Regions from separate parts of the Streptomyces sp. NPDC088733 genome, predicted to be linked through region 2. Evidence: riboswitches for the same ligand, from Rfam matches in the RefSeq annotation. Region 2 holds a riboswitch; the other holds the start of a gene.

Region 1 (6,484 bases), on a different contig from region 2:
CGCCGCGAACGCCGTGTCCGGCGCCGGGACGAAGCGGCGGCCCGCGGCCTCGGCGACACGGCGCAGGAAGGCGCGGCGGAAGCCGTCGCTCTCCAGGGAGCCGTGCCAGTGGGTGCCCCAGACGGCGCCGGTGCGGCAGCCGTCGAGGAACGGTTCGTCGCCGCCGCGGACGTCGGCGACGCCGTGGTGGATCTCGTACCCCTCGACGGCCTCCCCCCAGGCCGTGCCGGACGGCCGGGCCAGGGTCTTGCCGGGCGCGAAGCGCACCCGTACCGGCAGCAGGCCGAGCCCCGGCACGAGACCGGCCCGCGACTCGACGGGGTCGTCGATCGTCTCGGCCAGCATCTGGAAGCCGCCGCAGATCCCGAGGACCGGGCGGCCCTCCGCCGCGCGCCGCACGACCGCGTCGGCCAGCCCGCGCCGGCGCAGCCACTCCAGCGCCTTGACCGTTCCCCGGGTGCCGGGCAGGACGACCAGGTCGGCGTCCGCGAGTTCCTCGGGCCGGTCGACGAAGCGCACGACGACGCCGGGTTCGGCCGCCAGGGCGTCGACGTCGGTGAAGTTGGACATCAGGGGGACCGCGGCGACGGCGACCCGCAGCACGTCCTCGCCGTGCGGCGGCGCCGAGTCCGACTCCCGCACGGTGCCGCGCAGCGACACCCGCAGTCCGTCCTCCTCGTCGATCCCCAGGCCGTGCCGGTACGGCAGAACACCGTAGAAGCGGCGTCCGGTCAGCCCGCGCAGCATCTCCAGCCCGGGTTCCAGCAGCGAGACGTCGCCGCGGAACTTGTTGACGAGGTAGCCGCAGACCAGCTCCTGGTCCTCGGGGCTCAGCAGCGCGGTCGTGCCGAAGAAGGACGCGAGGACCCCGCCGCGGTCGATGTCGCCGACGACGACCACCGGCAGCCGTGCCGCCCTGGCCAGGCCCATGTTGACGATGTCGCCGTGCCGCAGGTTGATCTCGGCGGGGCTGCCCGCGCCCTCGCAGATGACGGCGTCGTGGCGGGAGCGCAACTCCTCCAGGCAGCCGGTGACGGTCTCCAGCAGTTCGGCGCGGCTGCCGTTGTGGTAGCCGCGCGCGCTCATCTCGCCCACCGGGCGGCCCATCAGCACGACCTGGCTCGTGCGGTCGCCGCCCGGTTTGAGCAGCACGGGGTTCATCAGCGCGGACGGCTCCACCCGCGCGGCCTGCGCCTGCATGGCCTGCGCGCGGCCGATCTCGGCGCCCTCGCGCGTCACGTACGAGTTCAGCGACATGTTCTGCGCCTTGAACGGGGCCACGGACACGCCCCGGCGGGCCAGCCAGCGGCAGATGCCGGCCGTCACGACGCTCTTGCCCGCGTCCGAGGTGGTGCCCGCGACCAGCAGCGCGCCGCCGTTCATGCGTTCCCCCTCCGTCCCCCGCGGGCGAACCGGTGCCAGGCCAGCCGGCCGCCGGCCGTGGCCAGCAGGGCCAGCGCGCCCACCCGCCGCGACAACCGCACCGCCCGCTCGATGTCCGCCACCTCCACCGCCCGGTTGCCGGCGCCGAGCACGGGCCGGTGCTCGACCCGGCCCCCGTACGCCAGCGTCCCCCCGAGCCGTACGCCCAACGCCCCCGCGAACGAGGCCTCCACGGGTCCGGCGTTCGGGCTGGGGTGCCGTCCGCCGTCCGCCTGCCAGACCCGCCACGCGCCGCGCCGGTCGGGGCCCGCCAGGACGGCGAGCGCGGCGGTCAGCCGGGCACCGGGGAAGCCGGCGACGTCGTCGAGGCGGGCCGACGCCCAGCCGAACCGGCGGAACCGCGGCGACCTGTGGCCGACCATGGCGTCGAGGGTGTTGACCGCGCGGAAGCCCACGAGCCCCGGCACGCCGCCCAACGCGCCCCACACCAGGGCGCCCACGACGGCGTCCGAGGTGTTCTCCGCGACCGACTCGACGACGGCCCGGGCCATCTGCCGCTCGTCCAGCGCCTGCGGGTCCCGCCCGCACAGGTGGGGCAGCCGGGCCCGCGCCGCCGCGGTGTCCCCGGCGGCGAGGGCGGCGCCGATCGTCCGTGCCTCACGCCCCAGCGACGTACCGCCGAGCACCGCCCACGTCGCGGCGGCGGTCAGGGCCACGGACGCGGCGGGGGAGCGGCGTACGGCGCGTGCGGTCCCCGCGGCGGCCGCGGCAGCGCCCCCGGCGCACAACACGGTGTAGAGCGCGCCCCGTCCGCGGTGGTCCTGCCACAACGCGCGTTCCAGTGCGCCCGCCACGCGCCCGAAGGCCGCGACGGGATGCCCGCGGCGCGGGTCGGCGAGGGCGAGGTCGGCAAGCCAGCCGAGAGCCGCCCCGGCGGCGAAGACCGACGGCGCGGCAGAGCCGGCGTCGGGTGTACGGCGGCAGCCGTCCATCGCTGGTGTCCTCACTCAGGGTCCGCGCCCTGGCTCGACGTGACCGGCGGTGAGAGTCTCCTGGCTCCCGGATCGGCGGCACCCCCGGCCTTCCAGCCCGTGGTACGGGCCGTGGCCGCTGGTGGAGGCGCGCTCCCCGGTGACAGTGGCGGGACCGCGCCGGATTCGCACCGGACTTCCTCTCCTGCCGCCGTGTGGCGGTTCCGATACCACCACGCGCCGATCCGGCCCGTCAACTCACCCCGTAGCGGCCCGGAAACGCGGAAACCCCAGCTCACGGCCGGAAAGGCCGGGAGCTGAGGCCGAGTTCACACCGCGTGGCGGCGTATCAGGCGACGATCAGGAAGATCCCGTACGCCACGGCCGCCGCGCACAGCGCGAAGCACGCGTACGCGCCCGCGCGCGCCAGGGCGCCCTGACCGCCCCGGACTCCGGCCGGCCGGGACAGGCCGACGATGCCGAGGGTGAAGACGCCGACGAGGCCGACGGTGACGGCGAGGCTGACGCCGAAGACGGAGCCGAGGGCAGCCCAGTCGATGTGCATGCTGCTGTGTCCTTCCGGGACGGGTGGGGGCTGCGGGCCCGCCGTCAGACGGTGGCCTTGGTGTGGCCGGTGCCGGCCGCGGGACCCGCGGGCGGTGGCGCCACGGCGGCGACGGCCGCGGTGACGATGCCCGGCTCCGCGGTGCCGGCGTCGGCGTTGACGTTGGTGTGGTCGACCGGCCTGCGGCGGGCGGCCACCCGGATCGCGGCGCACACGGCGAGCGCCAGCACGGCGACGGCGGTGACGCCCGCGTCGCCCTGGTCGGCCACGAGCGCGGCGCCCGCCGCGACCAGGCCGGCGGCCGGCAGGGTCAGCACCCAGGCGGCGGCCATGCGGCCCGCGGTGCTCCAGCGGACGACACCGCCCTTGCGGCCCACCCCGGCGCCCAGGACGGAACCGGAGCAGACCTGGGTGGTGGACAGGGAGAAGCCGAGGTGCGAGGAGGCCAGGATGACCGCCGCGGCGCCGGTCTGGGCGGCGAAGCCCTGCGGCGGCTGGATGTCGGTGATGCCCTTGCCCATGGTGCGGATGATCCGCCAGCCGCCGATGAACGTGCCGAGCGCGATGGCCAGGCCCGCCGAGCCGATGACCCACAGCGGCGGGTCGGAGTCGGGGGCGACGACGTTGCCGGTGACGAGGGCGAGCGTGATGACGCCCATGGTCTTCTGGGCGTCGTTCGTGCCGTGCGCGAGGGAGACCAGGCCCGCCGAGGCGATCTGGCCCGCCCGGTAGCCCCTGGCGGTCGCGGCCGGGTCGCTGCCGCGGCTGATGCGGTAGGTCAGGCGGGTCGCCAGCAGCGCGGCGACCCCGGCGACGACCGGCGCGCAGACGGCCGGGACGAGCACCTTCATCACGACCGCGTCGCCGTTGACAGCCCCGAACCCGGCGGAGGCGACCGAGGCGCCGATCAGACCGCCGAACAGGGCGTGCGACGAACTGGAGGGGAGCCCCGCCAGCCAGGTCAGCAGATTCCAGACGATCGCGCCGACCAGCCCGGCGAAGATGACCTCGGGCCGGATCCCCGCGGTCTCGTCGAGGATCCCGCCGGAGATCGTCCTGGCGACCTCCACCGACAGGAACGCCCCGACCAGGTTCAGCACCGCGGACATCGCCACCGCTGTCCGGGGGCCCAGTGCGCCAGTGGAGATGGTGGTGGCCATCGCGTTGGCGGTGTCGTGGAAACCGTTCGTGAAGTCGAACGCGAGTGCGGTGATAATCACGATTCCGATCAGGAGCGTGATGTGTTCCATGTACCCAGACATTCGTTTGATCCGTCAGTGGCGGTGGCGACCGTACGGAGTCTGGGTGAACGGAAAGTTAACGATGGGAATCCTGGGGGTGCTGCTCTTCGGGGGGCGGGCCGTTAGTGGCGCCCGGAGATCCGGTCGGCCGCCCGGGCCAGTGCGTCCGTCCCGGCGCTGCGGCCGGACTGCTCGCGGCGGTCGGCGGCGCGGTACGCCGCGTACAGGCCGTGCACGCCGATCCAGCGCAGCGGTTCGGGTTCCCAGCGGCGGACGCGGTGGTGCACCCACGGCAGGCCCGTCAGCTCGGTGCCGTGCCCCTGCCCGGAGTCGAGCTGCACCAGGTCCCGCAGGGTGCGCGCCGCCAGGTTCGCCGTGGCCACGCCGCTGCCGACGTAGCCGCCCGCCCAGCCGAGCCCCGTCGAACGGTCCAGTTCCACCGTCGCGCACCAGTCGCGCGGCACGCCCAGCACGCCCGACCACGCGTGGTCGATCGCGGCGCGACCCGCGGCCGGGAAGAAGCGCACCAGGATCTCGCGCAGCGCCTCGACCGTCTCCGGCCGGGTGCGCCCGTCGTTGTCGGTGCGCGAGCCGAAGCGGTACGGCACGCCCCGTCCGCCGAGGGCGATCCGGTCGTCCGCCGTGCGCTGCGCGTACATGTAGGCGTGCGCCATGTCGCCCAGCGTCTCGCGGCCCTCCCAGCCGATGGTGTCCCACACCTCGGCGGGCAGCGGCTCGGTCACGACCATCGAGGAGTTCATCGGCAGCCAGGACCGCTTGTGGCCCTTGATCGCCGCCGTGAAACCCTCCGTGCAGCGCAGCACATAGGGGGCGCGCACGCTCCCGTACGGTGTCAGCGCGTGCTTGGGCCTGATCTCCGTCACCGGCGTCGACTCGTGGATCACCACGCCGAGCGCCTCCACCGCCCGCGCCAGGCCCTGCACCAGCTTCGCCGGATGGACGCGGGCGCCGTGCGGCGTCCATGTGCCGCCCGCCGTGCCCGCGACCCGCACCCGCCGGGCGGACTCGGCGGCGCCCAGCAGCAGCCGGTCCTTCTCCCCGAAGGCCACCTCCGCCTCGTGGAAGGCGTGCAGGCGGGCGAGTTGGGCGGGGGAGTGGGCGACCTCCAGGACGCCGCCCTTGTGGATGTCGGCGTCGATGCCCTCCTCCGCCGCGACCCGGATCACCTCGTCCACGGTCTCGTTCATCGCCCGCTGCAGCGCGATCGCGGAGTCCCGTCCGTGCAGGGCGGCGTAGCGGTCGCGGCCGGCGATGCCGTTGTAGAGCCAGCCGCCGTTGCGGCCGGAGGCGCCGTAGCCGCAGAAGCGCTGCTCCAGGACGACGATCCGCAGGAAGGGCACGGCCTTCTTCAGGTAGTACGCGGTCCACAGGCCGGTGTAGCCGCCGCCGACGACGCACACGTCGGCGGTCGTGTCGCCCGGCAGCGGCTCGCGCGGCAAGGGGAGGCCGGACTTCGCGTACCAGAAGGAGATGCCGCCGTTGACGGTGGTCATGGTGCCCCTGCAATTCGTAAGGGTGATCGGACCGAGGTGTGCCGGGACGCTACTGTGCCCCGGGAACGTGCGGCAACGCCCAACCTGTCAGGATCAGCGCCCGGAGGTGGCACGGATGTCGGTGCAGGACGCGGTGGGCAAGGCCTGGTCGGAGCTCGTGGACACGGCACTGCGCTCGGTCGCCGACGGGCTGGTGGTCGGTACGTCCGGCAATGTGTCGGTCCGGGTGGCCCCCGACCTCGTCCTCGTCACCCCCAGCGGGGTGCCGTACCACCGGCTCGGCCCCGACGACACCGTCGGCGTCGACCTCGCCGGCCGGCAGGTGCTCGGCACGCTGCGGCCGACCAGCGAACTCTCCATGCATCTGGCGATCTACCGGAACACCGACGCCGGCGCCGTCGTCCACACCCATGCCGTGCACGCCACCGCCGTCTCCACCCTGCTGTACGAACTGCCCGCCATCCACTACATGGCCGCCGCGCTCGGCGGGCGCATCCGCGTCGCCGACTACGCCACCTACGGCAGCGAGGAACTGGCCGCCCACGTGCTGCGCGCGCTGCGCGACCGCACCGGCTGCCTGCTGCGCAACCACGGCACCATCGTCTACGGCGACGACCTGGAACAGGCCTACGACCGCACCGCGCAACTGGAGTGGATGTGCCAGGTCTGGCTCGCCGCCCGCTCCGTCGCCGGCTTCTCGCCCTCCCTGCTGTCGAAGAGGGAACTCGCCCGGGTCGCCGAGAAGCTGCGCCAGTACGGGCAGCCCGGCGCCGACGACGAGCCGTCCGGTACCGGGGACGGCCCGGAGTA
Region 2 (6,484 bases):
GGCCTCGCAGGACTCGGGGTTCTCAAGGGAGCAGGCGATCGCGTCGGCGTCGGGTGTCGTCTGCTGGACGGGGATGGCGGCGGGAGCTGCCGCGCGGGCGGACTGGGCGATGCGCGTGGCCGGGCGGGAGCGCAGGTAGTACGTCGTCTTCAGGCCCTGCTTCCAGGCGTAGGCGTACATCGAGCTGAGCTTGCCGATGGTGGGCGAGGCCATGAAGAGGTTGAGCGACTGGCTCTGGTCGAGGTACGGGGTGCGGGCCGCCGCCATGTCGATCAGGGCGCGCTGCGGCAGCTCCCAGGCGGTGCGGTACAGCTCGCGCACGTCGGCGGGGATCCAGTGGAAGCCCTCGACGGAGCCGTTGGACTCGCGCAGGGCGTCGCGGGTCTGCGCGTCCCAGACGCCGAGCTTCTTCAGGTCGGCCACCAGGTAGGAGTTGACCTGGAGGAACTCACCGCTCAGCGTCTCGCGCTTGAAGAGGTTGGAGACCTGCGGCTCGATGCACTCGTAGACGCCCGCGATGGAGGCGATGGTCGCGGTCGGGGCGATGGCGAGCAGCAGCGAGTTGCGCATGCCGGTGGCGGCGACGCGGGCGCGCAGCGCGTCCCAGCGCTCGGGCCAGTTCTCCTCGGTCGCGTAGTGGTCGGGGTGCAGCACACCGCGCGCGGCGCGGGTCTGCGACCAGGCCGGGTGCGGGCCGTGGCGCTCGGCGAGGTCGCAGGAGGCCTCGTACGCGGCGAGCATGATGCGCTCGGCGATCCGGGTGGACAGCGCCTTGGCCTCGGCGGAGTCGAAGGCCAGCCGCAGCTTGAAGAAGACGTCCTGCAGGCCCATCACGCCCAGGCCCACCGGGCGCCAGCGCTCGTTGGAGGCGGCCGCCTCGCGGGTCGGGTAGAAGTTGATGTCCACGACGCGGTCGAGGAAGGTCACGGCGGTGCGGACGGTGGCGTCCAGCCGTTCCCAGTCGAGCGAGCCGTCCTCACCGACGAACGCGCCGAGGTTGACCGAACCGAGGTTGCAGACCGCGGTCTCGCCGTCGTTCGTGACCTCCAGGATCTCCGTGCAGAGGTTGGAGGAGTGGATGACCCGGCCGGGCTCGGCGGTCTGGTTGGCGGTGCGGTTGGAGGCGTCCTTGAAGGTCATCCAGCCGTTGCCGGTCTGCGCGAGGGTGCGCATCATGCGGCCGTACAGCTCGCGGGCCGGGAGGGTCTTGCGGGCCAGGCCGGCCGCCTCGGCCTTGCGGTAGGCGGTGTCGAACTCCTCGCCCCACAGGTCGACCAGTTCGGGCGTGTCGGAGGGGGAGAACAGCGACCAGTCGCCGTCGGCGTCGACGCGGCGCATGAACTCGTCCGGGATCCAGTGCGCCAGGTTGAGGTTGTGGGTGCGGCGCGCCTCCTCACCGGTGTTGTCGCGCAGTTCCAGGAACTCCTCGATGTCCGCGTGCCAGGTCTCCAGGTAGACGCAGGCCGCGCCCTTGCGGCGGCCGCCCTGGTTGACGGCGGCGACGGAGGCGTCGAGGGTGCGCAGGAACGGGACGATGCCGTTGGAGTGGCCGTTGGTGCCGCGGATCAGCGAACCGCGGGAGCGGATACGGGAGTACGACAGGCCGATGCCGCCGGCGTGCTTCGACAGCCGGGCGACCTGGTGGTAGCGGTCGTAGAGGGAGTCCAGCTCGTCCAGCGGGGAGTCCAGCAGGTAGCAGGAGGACATCTGCGGGTGCCGGGTGCCGGAGTTGAAGAGCGTGGGGGAGCTGGGCAGGTAGTCCAGCCGGCTCATCAGGCCGTAGAGCGCGGCGACCTCGTCGAGGGCGCGGGTGGTGTGGTCCTCGGCGAGTCCGCAGGCCACGCGGAGCATGAAGTGCTGCGGGGTCTCGATGACCTGACGGGTGATCGGGTGGCGCAGCAGGTAGCGGCTGTGCAGGGTGCGCAGGCCGAAGTAGCCGAAGCGGTCGTCGGCGCGGCCGGCGAGGGCGGCGTCGACCAGGCCGTCCAGTCGGGCGGCGTGGGTGGCCACGAACTCGGCGGTGCCGTCGGCGATCAGGCCCTCGCGGTGGCCGACGGCGATGGACGCGGAGAAGGACACGGCTCCCTGGCCGGCCGCCTCCTCGGCGACGGCGACCGTCAGCAGCCGGGCGGCGAGGCGGGAGTACTGGGGGTCCTCCGAGATCAGTCCGGCGGCGGCCTCGGTGGCCAGCGCCCGCAGTTCCGCCTCGTCCGCCGCGGCGCTGCGGCCGCGCAGCGCGGCGGCGGCGACCCGGCCGGGGTCGGTGTCGGGGAGGTCTGCGGTCAGCTCCGTCAAGGAGCTCAGCAACTCGGTTCCCGGTGAGGCGGGGTCCGATGCGGTGGCGGGTGCTGCGGGCGCGATGGTCACGTGTGCTCTCTCCCTCGAACGGCGACGACGCGGGAGGGAGGGACGGGGCGCACGCAGGGCAGGGCATGCCCGCGGCGCGTCCGCCGGCCCAACCCGCGAGGCCCGGACACTTCACCGTCCGGACGGCGCGCCGGACGGTGCCGTCGGCAGGTACTCGGACTCGCGGGCATGCCTCCGAGGCGCCCGCACACCGTTGCGGGGCAGTCCCGGATTCCCACCGGCTTCCCCTGCGGCGACAGCGGAGTCGAGCATACATCTAGTGGCGCCTGCCCATGGCGCCACCAGATGTTGTGTCGGAGCGGTCACGGATTGCCCGGTTCACGCGTGCCAGTCGTGGCCGTCCCGGGAGTCGTGGACGTGTCCGGTCAGGGCGGCGAGCGCCAGGAGGAGGAAGAAGACCAGTGCGGTGGCGGTGGCGAGAAGCGTTTCCATGCCCTCGACTGTGCTCCTCGCCGGCCCCCGCCGGGAGTGGCAGGACTGACGTACTCCCTCGAAATCCTGCCACGCCTCTGCCGTGCCTCTGCCATGCTGGGCGCATGCTGCAGAACGTGGCCGTGGTGCTGCTCGACGGCGTCCATCCCTTCGAACTGGGCGTGGTCTGCGAGGTGTTCGGGCTCGACAGATCGGCCGACGGGCTGCCGGCGTACGACTTCGCCGTGGCCTCCGCGGAGGGCCCCACGCTGACCTCCCCGGGCGGGTTCACCATCGGCACCTCGCACGGGCTGGAACGGCTGGAGGAGGCCGACCTCGTGGCCGTGCCGGCCGGCGACTCCTATGTGCGCCGGGAGTACCCGCCGGAGCTGCTGCGGGCGCTGAACCGCACGGTGGAGCGCGGTGCGCGCGTGCTCAGTGTGTGCTCGGGCGTCTTCGTGCTGGCGGCCGCGGGCCTGCTGGACGGCCGCCGCTGCGCGGCGCACTGGCGGCACGCGGAGGAACTGGCGGCCCGTTACCCGCGGGCCCGCGTGGAGCCCGACGTGCTCTACGTGGACGAGGACCCGGTGATCACCTCGGCCGGCACCGCCGCCGGGATCGACGCCTGCCTGCACCTGGTCCGCAAGGAGCAGGGCAGCGACGTGGCCAACGCGATAGCGCGGCGCATGGTGGTGCCGCCGCACCGCGAGGGCGGCCAGGCGCAGTACATCGAGCGGCCGTTGCCGCGCACCCAATGCGACACCGTGGGCGAGGTACTCGGCTGGATGGAACGCCACCTGGACCGCGAGGTGAGCGTGGACGAGCTCGCGGCCCGCGCCCACATGTCGCCGCGCACCTTCGCCCGCCGCTTCCAGCAGGAGACCGGGACGACGCCCTACCGCTGGCTGCTGGGTCAGCGGGTGCTGCTGGCCCGGGAGTTGCTGGAGGCCACCGACGCGACGGTGGACGCGGTCGCGCTCCGCGCCGGCTTCGGCAACGCGGCGACGCTGCGCCACCACTTCGCGCGCTGGGTGGGGACCACCCCGCAGGCCTACCGCCGTGCCTTCCGGCGGCCCGAGCGGGCGCGTACCGCGTGACGACGGGGCCGTCGCCCTGTCCCTGGGCGGGCGGCCACCGCCGGGGTCGCCGGCGTCGGCGGTGTGGTCCCGCCGGGCCGTCTCGTCCACGTCCTCGGGCGCCTTGAGGGTCCATAGGACCAGGGTGAGGACGACGCCCCACCGGCGGGCGGCCACCGAGGCGCGGTCGCGCTCCTCGCAGGCCTGCCGCCGTGCCTTCCGGCGGCCCGAGCGGGCGCGTACCGCGTGACGACGGGCCGCCGCCCCGTCCCAGGGCGGCGGCCCGCGACCGTGGCCGGAGGCGGCCGTCAGTGGCCGGCGACCACCGGCAGTTCCCGCTGGACGTCGGGGTCGCCGGCGTCGGCGGAGTAGTCCTGCTGCGCCGTCTCGTCCACGCCCTCAGGTGCCTTGACGGCCCGGAGGACGAGGGTGAGGACGACGCTGACCACCACGTTGAGCACGAAGGCGGTCAGGCCGATGTAGCCGATCTGCCCGATGACCGGGATGGTGTCGGAGGAGCCGCCGAAGTGCTTCTGGGCGGGGCTCGCGACGCCGTAGGCGACCCAGGTGCCGTAGACCATGCCGACCGCCCAGCCGGCCAGCAGCGCCCAGCGGTGGAACCAGCGGGTGAACAGCCCGCCGACCAGGGCCGGGAAGGTCTGCAGGATCCAGATGCCGCCCAGCAGCTGGAAGTTGATGGCGACCGTCTTGTCCATGGTGAGGACGAAGACCAGCGCGCCGACCTTGACCAGCAGTGAGACGATCTTGGAGACCTGGGTCTCCTGCGCCGGGGTGGCGTCGGGCTTGATGAAGTCCTTGTAGATGTTGCGGGTGAACAGGTTCGCCGCGGCGATCGACATGATCGCGGCGGGCACCAGGGCGCCGATGCCGATCGCGGCGAAGGCCACGCCCGCGAACCAGGACGGGAACATGTTCTCGAACAGCTGGGGGATCGCCAGCTGCCCGTTGTAGCCCGTGATCCCGGCCCCGACCCCGCTGGCCAGCGCCATGAAGCCGAGCATCGCCAGCAGGCCGAGCATCAGCGAGTACAGCGGCAGCACGGTGGTGTTGCGGCGGATGACGTCGCGGCTGCGGCTGGAGAGCACCGCGGTGACCGAGTGCGGGTACATGAACAGCGCGAGGGCCGAGCCCAGCGCCAGCGTCCCGTACGCCCACTGCGCCGTGTCGCCGGGCGCCAGCGCCCCGCGGGGCTTGCCGGTGGCCGGGCTCACCTGCGAGTAGGCCTCGCCCGCCTTGGCGAAGATGTGGTCGAAGCCGCCGAGTCTGATCGGTATGTAGATGATCGCCACGGCGATGACGATGTAGATCAGGGTGTCCTTGACGAACGCGATCAGCGCGGGCGCGCGCAGGCCCGAGGAGTACGTGTACGCGGCCAGCACGCCGAAGGCGATGAGCAGCGGCAGGTCCTTGACGAACCAGTTGGACGAGGCGCCGCCGCCGACGCCCATCACGTCCAGCACCGCCTGGATGCCGACGAGCTGGAGCGCGATGTAGGGCATGGTGGCGAGGATGCCGGTGACGGCCACCGCCAGGGACAGGCCCTTGGAGCCGAAGCGGCCGCGGACGAAGTCCGAGGTGGTGACGTAGCCGTGCTTGTGGGACACCGACCACAGCCGCGGCAGGAAGGTGAAGACCAGCGGGTAGACCAGGATCGTGTACGGCACGGCGAAGAAGCCGGCCGCGCCCGCCGCGTAGACCGCCGCCGGGACGGCGACGAAGGTGTAGGCGGTGTACAGGTCGCCGCCCAGCAGGAACCAGGTGATCCAGCCGCCGAAGCTGCGGCCGCCGAGCCCCCACTCGTCCAGGTGCAGGGAGTTCTCGGCCTTGCGCCAGCGCGCGGCCAGGAAGCCGAGCACCGTGACCGCCACGAAGAAGAAGATGAAGACGGCGAGTGCTACGCCGTTGACCCCGTCCTTCACTTCGACGCCTCCTTCCGTGCCCGCTCCTCACGGCGGACCAGGACGTACGCGGTGTACGTCAGGCCCGAGGAGAGGAACACCCACAGCATCTGGTACCAGTAGAAGAACGGGATGCCGATGAACTCGGGGGTCAGCGTCGCGTACGAGCCGACCCAGAGCATCGCGACGAACGGGATGACGAGGCAGACACCGGCGATCACACGGGTGGGGGTGACCACCGGTGGCCGGGCCGGAGTTCCGGTTGGTTGCTCGGACATTGCTGCGGCTCCGTCCTGATCTCACTCCTGTGTAATGCGCAGGAAATCTAGGTCAGGCACCGGCGCACGTCACTACCCGTCCGCATTGCGGTATGGAAACGATCTCCAGGGACGGGAACCTTCCGGGAACTTCCCGGCATCCTCACCGGACTACGGCCGGCGCAGCCGTGCCACGAACTTGTAGCGGTCGCCGCGGTAGACCGAGCGCACCCACTCCACCGGCTGCCCGCCGGTGTCGATGGAGTGCCGGGACAGCAGCAGCATCGGCAGCCCCACGTCGGTTCCGAGCAGTCCGGCCTCGCGCGGGGTGGCCAGCGAGGTCTCGATGGTCTCCTCGGCCTCGGCCGGCCGCACGTCGTAGACCTCGGCGAGCGCGGTGTAGAGCGAGGTGTACTTGGCCAGGCTGCGGCGCAGCGCGGGGAAGCGCTTGGCC

Evidence for each region. Region 2 has a riboswitch for cobalamin ahead of ACIP64_RS01480 (ribonucleoside-diphosphate reductase subunit alpha). Riboswitches for the same ligand answer to the same signal wherever they lie in the genome.
Region 1: linked by a shared signal. The riboswitch ahead of ACIP64_RS12400 (cobalamin biosynthesis protein) and the one ahead of ACIP64_RS01480 (ribonucleoside-diphosphate reductase subunit alpha) in region 2 are both predicted to bind cobalamin.

What each region holds. Positions count from the first base shown of each region.
Region 1 covers NZ_JBIVLH010000005.1:352,973-359,456, forward strand. Annotated here, with positions in the region: gene ACIP64_RS12395 (cobyric acid synthase) at 1-1,383, opposite strand, end outside; gene ACIP64_RS12400 (cobalamin biosynthesis protein) at 1,380-2,375, opposite strand; cobalamin riboswitch at 2,429-2,558, opposite strand; gene ACIP64_RS12405 (hypothetical protein) at 2,704-2,919, opposite strand; gene ACIP64_RS12410 (anion permease) at 2,964-4,169, opposite strand; gene ACIP64_RS12415 (NAD(P)/FAD-dependent oxidoreductase) at 4,283-5,674, opposite strand; gene ACIP64_RS12420 (class II aldolase/adducin family protein) at 5,790-6,484, shown strand, end outside.
Region 2 covers NZ_JBIVLH010000001.1:328,739-335,222, reverse strand. Annotated here, with positions in the region: gene ACIP64_RS01480 (ribonucleoside-diphosphate reductase subunit alpha) at 1-2,367, opposite strand, end outside; cobalamin riboswitch at 2,495-2,636, opposite strand; gene ACIP64_RS01475 (helix-turn-helix domain-containing protein) at 2,904-3,875, shown strand; gene mctP (monocarboxylate uptake permease MctP) at 4,163-5,794, opposite strand; gene ACIP64_RS01465 (DUF3311 domain-containing protein) at 5,791-6,051, opposite strand; gene ACIP64_RS01460 (GntR family transcriptional regulator) at 6,202-6,484, opposite strand, start outside.